Regions from separate parts of the Clostridium septicum genome, predicted to be linked through region 1. Evidence: riboswitches for the same ligand, from Rfam matches in the RefSeq annotation. Region 1 holds a riboswitch; the other holds the start of a gene.
What was found. Region 1 has a riboswitch for lysine ahead of CP523_RS08275 (Na+/H+ antiporter NhaC family protein). Riboswitches for the same ligand answer to the same signal wherever they lie in the genome.
Positions count from the first base shown of each region.

Region 1 (6,223 bases):
TAAAGAAAAGCATGAACTTAGTAAAAAAAGATTTTTCTAAAAGAAAGATTGCTTAAAAAAGATAGAAAACTTAAATTTTCTATCTCTTTTTTACTTATATAGCTCTTGTTTCATGTTTTAAAAATTCTTTTTCACTTTCATTTAAATAAGGGCTAAGCTTTTCAAATACTATACTATGGTATTCGTTTAACCAATTTCTTTCTTTATTAGTTAATAACCTCACTTCTACACCATCTAAATCTATTGGACAATATGAAATTGTCTTAAAGCTATAAAATTCACCTGATTCTTCACTTACAATATCTTTAACTACTAACAATGTATTTTCAGTTCTTATTCCATACTTTCCTTCTTTATAAATTCCTGGCTCATTTGTTATTATCATTCCAGGTTCTAAAACTGTAGTATTTCCTTCTTGTCTAAAACCTTGTGGTCCCTCATGTACATTTAAGAAAAATCCTACACCATGTCCTGTACCACATTTATAATCTATTCCATAGTCCCATAAAGGTCTTCTAGCTAAGATATCTAAATTCATACCAGTTGTTCCTTTTAGAAATTTAGCTGTTAATAAATTTATATGGCCTCTAAGAACTAATGTAAAATCTCTTTTTTCCTCTTCTGTTAATTGCCCTAATATAAAGGTTCTCGTAATATCAGTAGTTCCATCAAGATATTGTCCACCTGAATCTACAAGGAACATTCCTTCTGGTTTTAGTTTATATTGTGTTTTTTCTGTTGCTGAATAATGCATCATAGCTGCGTGATCTTTATATCCAGCTATAGTTCCAAAACTTTCTCCCTTGAAGTTTTCACCCATAGCTCTAAATTCTTTTAACTTCTCACTAGCTAATATCTCAGTAACCTCATCTTTTCCAACTGATTCCTTAAGCCACTTTATAAACTTAACCATGGCAACGCCATCTCTAACTTGGCATACTTCTAAATTAGCTATCTCAGTTTCATTTTTTATAGCTTTTAATTTTGTTGTTATATTTAAACCTTCTATTATCTTTACTTCTTTCTTGATAAGGGAATATATATTAGCATTAACTTTTGCAGGATCTATTAATATTGATTCATTTATATTTAGAATATCTTTATATATATTATTATATTCTAATATTTCTACACCATGCTTTTTTAACTCCCCTAATACTTTATTATCTACTTTTTTCATATCAATATATAATTTAGCTGAATTCATTGTAATTAATGCATATGAAAGTACAACTGGATTAAATTTTATATCATTTCCTCTTATATTAAATAACCATGCTATATCATCTAGTGATGATATAATATAACTTTCTACATTTAAATTATTCATTTCACTTCTTACTTCTGAAAGCTTTTCTTTTACATTTTTCCCTGCAAATTTAACATCATGTAAAAATATTTTTTCGCTAGGCAATTCCGGCCTTTCCGTCCAAATATCATCTAATAAATCTTTATCCATTTTTATATTAAATTTATTATATTTTGCTATAGAAAGTATTTGTTTATATTGATTTGCTGAATAACATCTTCCATCAAATCCTAAAGTCTCCCCTTCTTTAACATTACTTTTTATCCACTCTTCAACATTTGGGTAACCTGGAGTTCTCATTTTCATTAAATCAATCCCACTATTATTTAACTCCCTGGCTGCTTGTATAAAATATCTTCCATCCGTCCATAAATTAGCTGTATTTAATGATACTACTATTGTTCCAGCTGATCCTGTAAAACCAGAAACATACGCTCTACCTTTATAATAATCTGCAACATACTCACTCTGATGTGGATCACTGCTTGGAATTATGTAGTGATGTATATCATTCTTTTTCATTATTTCTCTTAAATTATCAATTTTACTCATTTCTTTTTACCCCTTTCTTCTTATATCTATATAGATTATACAATATATTACGAATATTCAACTATTTTTATCTATTAATTATCTATTAAAATAAAAAAGCTAGAATAAATATTCTAGCTTTTCAAAACTAATTTTTATAATAATTGTTTATTTGTTACAGAATCTACTTTTTTTCCTAATATCTGAACTCCTATATATACTGCTAATAAAGCTATTGGTAAAACTATATACCATGCTAAACCGAATCCTGCCGGTATATACCCAAATACTATTGTAATAACTGCAACAAATAATGCATATGGCATTTGAGTTTTAACGTGATCTATATGATTACACCCAGATCCCATAGAGGATAATATTGTTGTATCTGATATAGGCGAACAGTGGTCACCAAATATAGCTCCAGTTAACACTGCACTTGCACTTACTATTACATATCCCATGTCTGTATTTATTGAAAATGCTAATGGAATAGCAAGTGGCATTAATATCCCCATAGTTCCATATGCTGTTCCAGTAGCAAATGATATTACTGCTCCAAGAATAAATATTAAACTTGGTAATAGGAAATATGGTAATGTCCCTGATAATAATGATACTAAATATTTTGCTGTACCTAACTCTTTAATTACTGAACTTAATGACCAAGCAAGTATTAGTATAACTCCAGTTATAAGTAATGGCTTCATTCCATCTATCCAAGTATCTATAGCTTCTGATAAAGTAAATATCCCTTTTAAAACTCCCATAATTATAGTAACTATACTAGCAACTAATGCTGATTGGAATAAGGCAACTGATGCATCTGATGCACTAAAAGCTTGTTGTATAGCTGATAATGAAAATGGTGAATTACCCATTAATTGTTGAAGAGCTATATCTTCTCCAGCCATTATTGATGAATATCCACTAAAATAGAAGCAAATTAATGCTGTAATTATCAAGGTTCCAATTGGAATTATAGCATTCCATATACTAAGCTTAATCCCTTCCTTTGGTTCTAACTCTGAATTATCTATTTTATTATTATCTGCTGCTACCTCTTTTTCTGCCTTTAAATCTCTTCTTCTTGCTTCAATCTCAGCCTTATACATAGGACCAAAATCTTTTAATAAGAATGAAGTAATAAATACAAAGAATATTATTAGTATATTATAAAATCTATATGGTATAGTTTGCAGAAATACCCCAAAGGCATCTACTTGTTGCCCAATTCCATTTGTAAAAGCATCGTTTATTAAACCAACCTCAAGTCCTATCCATGTAGAAATAATTGCAAGTCCTGCAATAGGTGCTGCCGTAGCATCTATAATAAATGCCAATCTTTCTCTTGATATTCTCATTTTATCAGCTACAGGCTTCATTATAGGTCCAACTATTAATGAGTTTGCATAGTCATCAAAAAATACTGCAATCCCCAATAACAATGTTACTAATTGTGTACTTCTAGCATTTTTAGCTTTTCTTGCTAAAGCCTCTGCTACAGCTTTAGCTCCCCCCATTTTAGCTACTAAATGAATTACACCTCCTATAACTAAAACTTGAAGTATAATACCTGCATTCCATGGATCTGCTAATGAATTTAACGCTCTTGATACAAAATCTAAGAAAGATTGAATAAGTGCACTAAATAATGAATGATCTATCAATTTTATAAGAAAACTCCCTGATAAAATACCTATAAACAATGATATTATTACATTTTTTGTTAGGAAAGCTAATATTATAGCTACTATTGGTGGTATTAATGTTAAAATTCCATAATGCTCTGCATTATTAGTTACTGCATCAACTTCTGACGCAAAGACTACTGATGTTGACATAATTAACATCAATATAGTCATTAAAAATACTCTAAAATTTTTATTGTTTTTCATATTTAAGTCCCCCTTTTTATATCTTATTGTGAATACTTAAAGGGCAGCTTAATTAAATATTTTTATTTTCTATTAAAAAAGAGCCTTGAGTTTTCACTCAAGGCTCTAATATATTTTCACTACTATATTAAAAACATCCTTAAATGATAGCTCACCACAAACATTATTTGTGACAGTGTTACACATATTTTATGCAACCCCAGCTATACAACTTTAAAGCATCAGTTGTATGCTTCGGCAATATTTCCTTTCCTATTGAGTCATAGTGCTTATCTCATCAATAGTACTATTAAATATTGCGCCTCTACCCTTGCCGTTATTCACTTATGATTTGATTATACAAGCATTAATTATTTAATGCAATAGTATTCCGTAAAAAATCTGAATATTTTTTATTTACTTACTAATGTTATAAAGTCTTTTTTATTAAAACTGTAGTGTATTTTTATTATTTAACATAAATTCTTCTATATCTTCAACAGTTTTTATCATGTCCTTAGTTAACACTTCGCAAGCATCTTCCGTTATTAATACATCATCTTCGATTCTAATTCCTATAGATTCGTCTTCTATATATATTCCTGGTTCAACTGTATATACCATTCCTGCCTCAAATATTACATCTCTATTAGGAGGTTCTATATCATGTGTATCCATTCCTAAACTATGACCTATACTATGATAATAGTACTTTGATACTTCTTCTTCTTTTTCTATTAAACCAAGTTTAATGCACTCTTCTGCTATCCATTTTCTAGCTTGTTTATTAAGTTCAATAAAACTAACACCTGGCTTCATTGATTTAATAACCCTTTCATTAACTCTTAAGACTGAATTATAAACATCTTTTTGTCTCTCTGTAAATTTACCATTAACAGGAAATGTTCTTGATATATCCCCATTATAATAATTATATTGAGCACCTAAATCAAATAGTATTAATTGCCCATCCTTTATTTCTGAGTTATTATCTACATAATGAAGTACTGCTGCATTTTTACCTGAAGCTGCAATAGTTTTAAAAGCAAAATCCCTAACCCCTTTAGTTTTGCATGTTAAATCAAAATATGCTTCTAATTCATATTCTTTCATTCCTGGTGTACATATCTTCATAAGATTTTTTACACCCTCAATTGTTATATCTATTGCTTTTTGTATTCTTTGGATTTCCTCTTCGCTTTTTACTAATCTAAATTTACTTATTATCCTATAAATATTTTTAATATTTACCTGTGGATACTTCTTAAATATTTCCCATGAAATATTTTCTGCAAGGGTTTCTGGTGAATTATAGCTGTCCTTTTCTAAATCTAGATATACATTAAAGTCTTCCCTTGAAGTTATTATTTTATGTAATACATTTTTAAAACTTCCTAGGTATTCAACTTCATCAACATCTGATATTTCAAAAGCTTCATCTTTTCTCACAGATTTTCCTTGCCACTTTTCTAAAATCGGGTCTATCTCTTTTATAAATAAAGTTGACTTTATATTTCCATTAATTTTACTCATTAATAAAATGTGTTCTTCTTCATCAATTCCTGTTAAATAATAAAAATTTCTATTTGGTGTAAAAGGATACTTTTCATCAGCTGTTTTTTTAGGCGCATTTCCTGCAAATAATATTACTAATGAATTATCTTTTATTTCTTTAAGAACTTTCTCTCTGTTTACTTTATAGAATTGCTTATTCATTCTATTCACATCCTTAAGTATTTATTCCATGGCTAAAAGTTTTACACTAACAACATTAGGCAATGATCTTAATATATTAACTAACTGTTTTAAATCCTTTTTCATATTTGATATATCTAATGTTATTGTTACATTTGCCGCCATGTTTATAGGTATATCTTGATTTATTGTTATTATATTCCCCTTATTAAAAGCTATACAATCTAGCACCTTAGATAAAGTTCCCGCTTCATGAGATAATAATACTACTAAGGTTATTTTTTTACTGTGTATCCCCTCTGACATAGGAAATATATCGTCTTTATATTTATAATAAGTGCTCCTACTTATATTAGTTTGTTTAACTGCATCACTAATATCTTTTGCTTTTCCAGTAAATAATAATTCCTTAACTTCTATAACTTTTTTGAATGCTTCTGGCAATGCCTTCTCACTTATTATATAATATTTTTCACCAGCCACATAAACACCACCTTAATATAAAATTTAATATATGATTGCCCCAGATAAACACTTTTGGAAATTTGTTTTATTATCAATAATTATATAACTTGTTTTAGGGAAAATATAGCCTCTTTAAAGGCTTTAAAGAATATTTTCTTGTCCCTCTCATTATTTTTCTTTAATTCTCTCTATTAATCTCTTTATTATCATTTATACTTTTCTAATTGGTTTTTTCTGATATACTACCATTAAATTATAAATGTTTTACTAAAGGGGGACGCTTTATATGAAAAAATTAGGACTTATACCCAAATTAATATTAGCAATTATTTTAGGTATAATTATT
Region 1 covers NZ_CP023671.1:1,864,383-1,870,605, reverse strand. The annotation lists gene CP523_RS08285 (FUSC family protein) at 1-40, shown strand, start outside; gene CP523_RS08280 (aminopeptidase P family protein) at 95-1,861, opposite strand; gene CP523_RS08275 (Na+/H+ antiporter NhaC family protein) at 1,996-3,738, opposite strand; lysine riboswitch at 3,878-4,053, opposite strand; gene CP523_RS08270 (aminopeptidase P family protein) at 4,165-5,433, opposite strand; gene CP523_RS08265 (ACT domain-containing protein) at 5,455-5,895, opposite strand; gene CP523_RS08260 (dicarboxylate/amino acid:cation symporter) at 6,164-6,223, shown strand, end outside.

Region 2 (6,223 bases), 480 kb from region 1:
TTATGGCTAAGTACGAATCAGGAGATATTATTAAATCTACAGAGGTAGAGGCAATGGCTTGGTGTAAATTAGAAACAGCATTAGATGAGATGAAGGAAGATAAGATAGGAAGTAAGGTTGTAAGTAAGGTATTAAATAATATAAATTATTAATAAAAAATAGTAGAAGGAGAGACAGTAGATAGTTTTGTGTAAAAACAAAACTATCTACTGTTTTTTTGTATTAACAGTTGGAAGTTTTGGAATAATATACTATATAAATTAGGAGGAATTATTATGACAAGAAAAATTGATACCAACTTTGATTACAACGAGGAAATTAAAAGATGTAAAACAATCGATGATGTGATGGGTAAAAACGGATTAATACAAAGATTAGTTAAAGATGTTCTTGAAAATATATTAGAAGGTGAAATGGAAGAACATCTAGGAAGAAATAAATATGAACGTGTAGAAGCAGTTGATCAAACTAAGAAGAACTACAGGAATGGTTATAGTCGCAAAAATTTAAGAAGTTCCTTCGGTGACGTCGACCTAGACGTACCCCGTGATAGAAATGCTGAATTTGAGCCACAAATTATAAAAAAATATGAAACTGTGTGTACTGAGTTAGATAAAAAGATTATATCTTTATATGCTAAAGGTATGTCAACATCTGATATTCAGGCTGAAATTGAAGACTTATATGGAATAACTATATCACCATCGATGGTATCTAAAATAACTGATAAAGTGCTTGCTAGCGCCGCCGAATGGCAAAATAGAGCATTAGATAAAATATATCCAATAGTTTATTTAGATGCTATGTACTTTAAAGTTAGAAGTAATGGAAAGATAGTTAACAAGGCTGTCTATATATGCTTAGGATACACTATGGAAGGATATAAAGATATTTTAGGTATATGGGTTGATGAAGCTGAAGGTGCTAAATTCTGGTTAGGAATTTGCAATGATTTAAAAAATAGAGGTGTAAAAGAAATTTTAATTGCTTGTATGGATGGATTAAAAGGGCTTCCACAAGCTATAAAAACAGTATTTCCATCAGTAAATATTCAAACATGTATTGTTCATCAAATAAGAAATTCAATAAAATACATAGCTTCAAAAGATAAAAAAGCATTTATGAAAGATTTGAAGGAGGTTTATAAGGCTACAACAGAGGAACTTGCGTTAGCACAGCTAGATAATTTAAAGGAGAGATGGGGAGATAAATATGGAATAGTAATAGATTCCTGGTATAATAATTGGAGTAACCTTTCAACATTTTTCGACTTCTCTCCAACTATAAGAAAGATGATTTATACTACAAATATCTTAGAAGGTTTTAATCGTCAAATACGTAAATTCACTAAAGTTAGAGTCATATTCCCAACTGATGAATCTTTAAATAAGTGTGTTTACTTAGCAACGATGGAGATACTAGAAAAATGGACTCAGCCTATACATAATTGGGGTGCTACGTTAGCAGAGCTATCAATAATATTTGAAGATCAATTAAAAGATGAATTAGCTTAAAAGCTTGTACTTTTTATAAATTATATGCATACTATTAGATTTTTTTGAAATACTAAAAAAGGTAATAAGAAACATTATTAGTATTTCTTAAATATAAAAAAATATTACTGGAAATGAAAATTTCCAGTAATATTAAAATAATAAAAATGATAATTACACAGAATTATCTATTCTCTCTAGAAGGATTTAAATCTCTCTACTATTTTTTTTGTAATTTTAGTTAACTTTCTTTACGTAAGATTTTTAAAGTTAAAATATTATTCTCATAAGTTATAATAACATCATCAACCATCATTCCAATCAAGGATAATTCACAATCTAATTCGCTTTCGCCACCTAAATTCCAATAATAATGTTCAATTTCATGTTGCCTTTGAGTATTTAAAATTAAATTTAAATTATTGAGTTCTTCTTGGGGAAGATTTAAAACTTCTCCTGATATGTAAAAATAAGATTTATCATCCTCAGATTTTATATCTAAGTGAACATCATCAGTACCTAATTTATGAAAATAGGTTATAAGTTCACTTACTATTCTCAAGTTTTTTTCTAATTTAAACTTCATTCTATTATTTTTCCTCCTTGAATGTTGTAATTAATGGTATTAATATCATTGCTACGAATCCAGCTGCCAATCCATTATTATATAAATTTAAACCACCATGAAGATAGCCTATATTAGTAACTATATTTAAGTGTAAAAATCCTGCAAGTATTCCAAATTTCCAACCGAATTTACCTGATATAGGAGCAAGTGCAGTTGAAAATAATATTGATAATATTAAGTTTGGTGAATTTATAGGTGAAATATGTAATAAAGAAGCAATAGATGCTCCAATTATAATTGGTGTAATATTTCTTAAGTGTTTACCAAAACATCCAAAGCCCATTATAGTAAAAATAGCAGCCATTGTAGGTCCATTTAAATCACCCTTTATTAAAAGAACAAATACTGTAGAAGCTATACCTAAAATTCCCATATTAATATAAGAAGTTTCACCAAAAAGAATATAAAAATCACTAATTAATCTACCAGGTTGTTTACTAATTGAAATTAATTTATTTTTATTATTATTACCATAGATTAATCCTACAATAATTAAATATATAGAAATTATAAATAAAAATATAGAGAAAATTTTATTAGAGCCAGTATGCCATATAAGTCTAGTGTCAAAATTTATTCCAATGCTTCTTAAAATTGACATTAAAAGAGTGGCTAAAAGTCCACCAGCAAAACCTATATTATATAAATTATATCCATTATGAGATTTTATACAGTGAGAAGCAATAGGCGAAAGTATAAATCCTGTAAAAATTCCTAAGCCATAGCCAAGGAGTATTCCACCAAATTGAGAAAAATGTCCTGTAAAGCTTAATTGACTCACTGTTGGAGCTAAAGTAGTTGCAAGTAAAGCAACAAGGGTATAGTTTAAGAAAGGTTCCTTTTGATATTTAGAAAATAAATAAACACCAATCATAATTGGCCAAATATTTAGTATATTTTTCCCGAAGAATGAGAATCCAGTCATAAGATATAAAGCCATAATAGTAGAACCATTAGGTTTTATACCTATGAGAACTAAAATTGCTATAGAAGCTAAGCTTGTAAGCGCTGCATTTACAAATGTTGCCCCTATACCACCGATTTCAATGTAATCTGTTATTAAAATATCTGGTGTAAATAAAATATTTTTTAATCCAGATAAAATTTCTTTTGGAGAGTTAACTGCAAAAGCAAAAATAATAAAGAAAACATACATTATTATTAATACAGTATAGGGGGGATAAAGTTTTTTCTTTATTGACATTACTAAAATCACCTCGAAACTATGTATTATTAATTAAAGTTTACGTAATATAATTATATAGTAGAATTAAGGTAAAAGTCACAAAAATATAGTGTAAACAATAAAAAAATTTTTACTCCTTTAAATTTAAATATAAAAGAGTATAATATAATAAAATAAAAAATTAACGAAAAGATAAATGTGAGAATATATAATAAAAAATTAATAGGAGGAATAAAAAAAGTGGGGGTTAAAAAGGTAAAACTAGTTCCAGAAATAAAAGGTACTTTACGAAGTCATGTTATTGAAGTTCCAACTTGTATTAGAGAATGTAGTGGCATAAAGATATTTGGTAAAAGAATAAAATCTTTATTATTTACTACAGATGTTGCAATAATAAGAAACACAAATGCAGATGCAATAATTGCTGTTTATCCATTTACTCCTCAGCCACTTATAACTCAAGCTTTAGTTATGGCTGCCGATGTACCAATATTTTGTGGAGTTGGTGGAGGAATAACTCAAGGGAAGAGGGTTGTAAACCTTGCATTAGATGCAGAATTTAAAGGTGCAATGGGGGTAGTTGTAAATGCACCTACAGCAAATAGTATAGTTAAGAAAATAAGAGAAACTATAGATATACCTGTTATAGTAACAGTAGTTTCAGAGTGTGAAAATATAAGGGAAAGAATAGAATCAGGGGCTACTATTCTTAATGTATCAGGAGGAAAGAATACAGCTAGGATAGTTAGGGAGATAAGAGCTGAATTTCCGGATTTTCCAATAATAGCTACAGGAGGACCTACAGAAGAAACTATAATGGAAACTATAGAGGCAGGTGCAAATGCAATAACATATACTCCACCAGTTACAGGAGATATAATGAGTAATCTTATGGATAAATATAGAGGATAAATCAAATTAAAAGTAAATTTAAAAAATTCTGAAAAATATATGGCATAATCTCATAAAATGTGTATAATAATATTAATGAACTTTATATATGTTTAATTAATTAATAATTTAATTGAGAATATATAAATTAAGGTTTTTTATAGTTGAATTAAGATTATTAGGTAGAGGAGCTGTTAATAATAGTAATTATGAAGAGTTGGCAAACGAAGAAGCATAATGAAAGGGTTAATAGCCGAAGAAATAAATAAAAGCAAGAATTTATTTCTGGGGATGTATAAAATATATGCATCACTGTCACGTAAGTGGAGAGCTACAAAAGGCATTAGTTTGCAAGATTATGATTAGATTAAAGGAAATTACTACCATAATTTAATAGCTACCATTTATATTATGAAAATCTACCATCACTAAAGAAGTGATGGTTTTTTATTTTATTAAAACATGGAGGTAAAGTATGAAATTATTTGGGGCAATGGAAATTAAAGAAAATGAATTATGTATAGGTGGTATGAAAGCTAGTGAGTTAGTTAAAAATTATGGTACGCCATTGTATGTAATAGATGAAAAACTTATAAGGGATAATTGCAGAGAATATATTAAAAGTTTTAAATGTAAGGAAAATGGAAATAGGGTAGCATATGCTGGAAAAGCTTTTTTAACAGTAGAAATGTGTAAATTAATAAATGAAGAAGGACTTTACTTAGATGTAGTATCAGGTGGAGAACTATATACAGCATATAAAGCAGAGTATCCATTAGATAATATTTATTTTCATGGTAACAATAAAACATTAGAAGAAATAGAAATGGGAGTTAAATTAGGAGCAGGAAGATTTATTATTGATAACTTATGGGAGTTAGAGAAGGTAAATGAAATAGCAGAAAAATATAAAAAAATACAAAAGGTGTATTTAAGATTAACTCCAGGAATTGAAGCACATACACATGATTATATAAAGACGGGTCAGATAGATTCAAAGTTTGGTTTTGCACCTATTGGAGATAATATATTAAATGCTGTAAAGTCAGCTTTAGCCTTTGATAATATAGCATTAGTTGGGTTACATTGTCATATAGGATCTCAGATATTTGATACAGAACCTTTTGGTGATGCAGCAGAAATAATGCTTAAATTTATAGATAATATAAGACAAGAAACAGGACATATAATTTCAGAATTAGATTTAGGTGGAGGCTTTGGAATATATTATTCAGAAGGGGATAAGCCTAAAAAAACAAGTGAATACTGCAAGGTAATATTAGATAGGGTAGATAAAGTATGTAATGAATTAAATTTAGATAAACCTATTTTAACAATAGAACCAGGTAGATCAATAGTTGCTAATGCAGGAACTACATTATATACAATAGGTTCAATAAAAGAAGTTCCTGGGATAAGAAAGTATGTAGCTGTAGACGGAGGTATGACTGATAATATAAGACCTGCCTTATATCAAGCTAAATACGAAGCTGTTTTAGCAAATAAAATAACAGAATCAGATGAAGAAGTAGTAACTATAGCAGGAAAATGCTGTGAGTCAGGAGATATTTTGATAAAGGATATTAAGCTTCCTTTTGTTTATAGTGGAGATATATTAGGAATAATGTCAACAGGAGCTTATGGTTTTTCTATGTCAAATAATTATAATAAAAATTTAAGACCAGCAGTAGTATTTGTAAAAGACGGAGAAGGAAGAATAGTATCAAAAAGACAAAGCTATAAAGATTTAATAGATTCTGAAATTTAACTTTAAAAGATATATTGCTAGATACTATGTGTAAAATAGATACACATAGTATCTATTTTTTTTAGTATAATAATAATTACATTAAACAAGATAGCTATATCTTAAATAAATTTTAATAAATATAGCTATTTATATTGGTCAATAATTAGGGTAATTATGTTATACTATAAGATAAGAAATTAATAGAGAGGTGATAGACAGTTAATGTCAAGAGAGTATGGATAGTTTCATTATAGATAGAATAGAAGAAAATTACG
Region 2 covers NZ_CP023671.1:1,384,844-1,391,066, reverse strand. The annotation lists gene CP523_RS06130 (NAD(+) diphosphatase) at 1-152, shown strand, start outside; gene CP523_RS06125 (IS256 family transposase) at 276-1,514, shown strand; gene CP523_RS06120 (hypothetical protein) at 1,735-2,079, opposite strand; gene CP523_RS06115 (DUF1576 domain-containing protein) at 2,084-3,325, opposite strand; gene CP523_RS06110 (beta/alpha barrel domain-containing protein) at 3,548-4,219, shown strand; lysine riboswitch at 4,374-4,540, shown strand; gene lysA (diaminopimelate decarboxylase) at 4,674-5,966, shown strand; gene CP523_RS06100 (DUF3006 domain-containing protein) at 6,184-6,223, shown strand, end outside.
Region 2: another riboswitch for lysine. It lies ahead of lysA (diaminopimelate decarboxylase); the one in region 1 lies ahead of CP523_RS08275 (Na+/H+ antiporter NhaC family protein).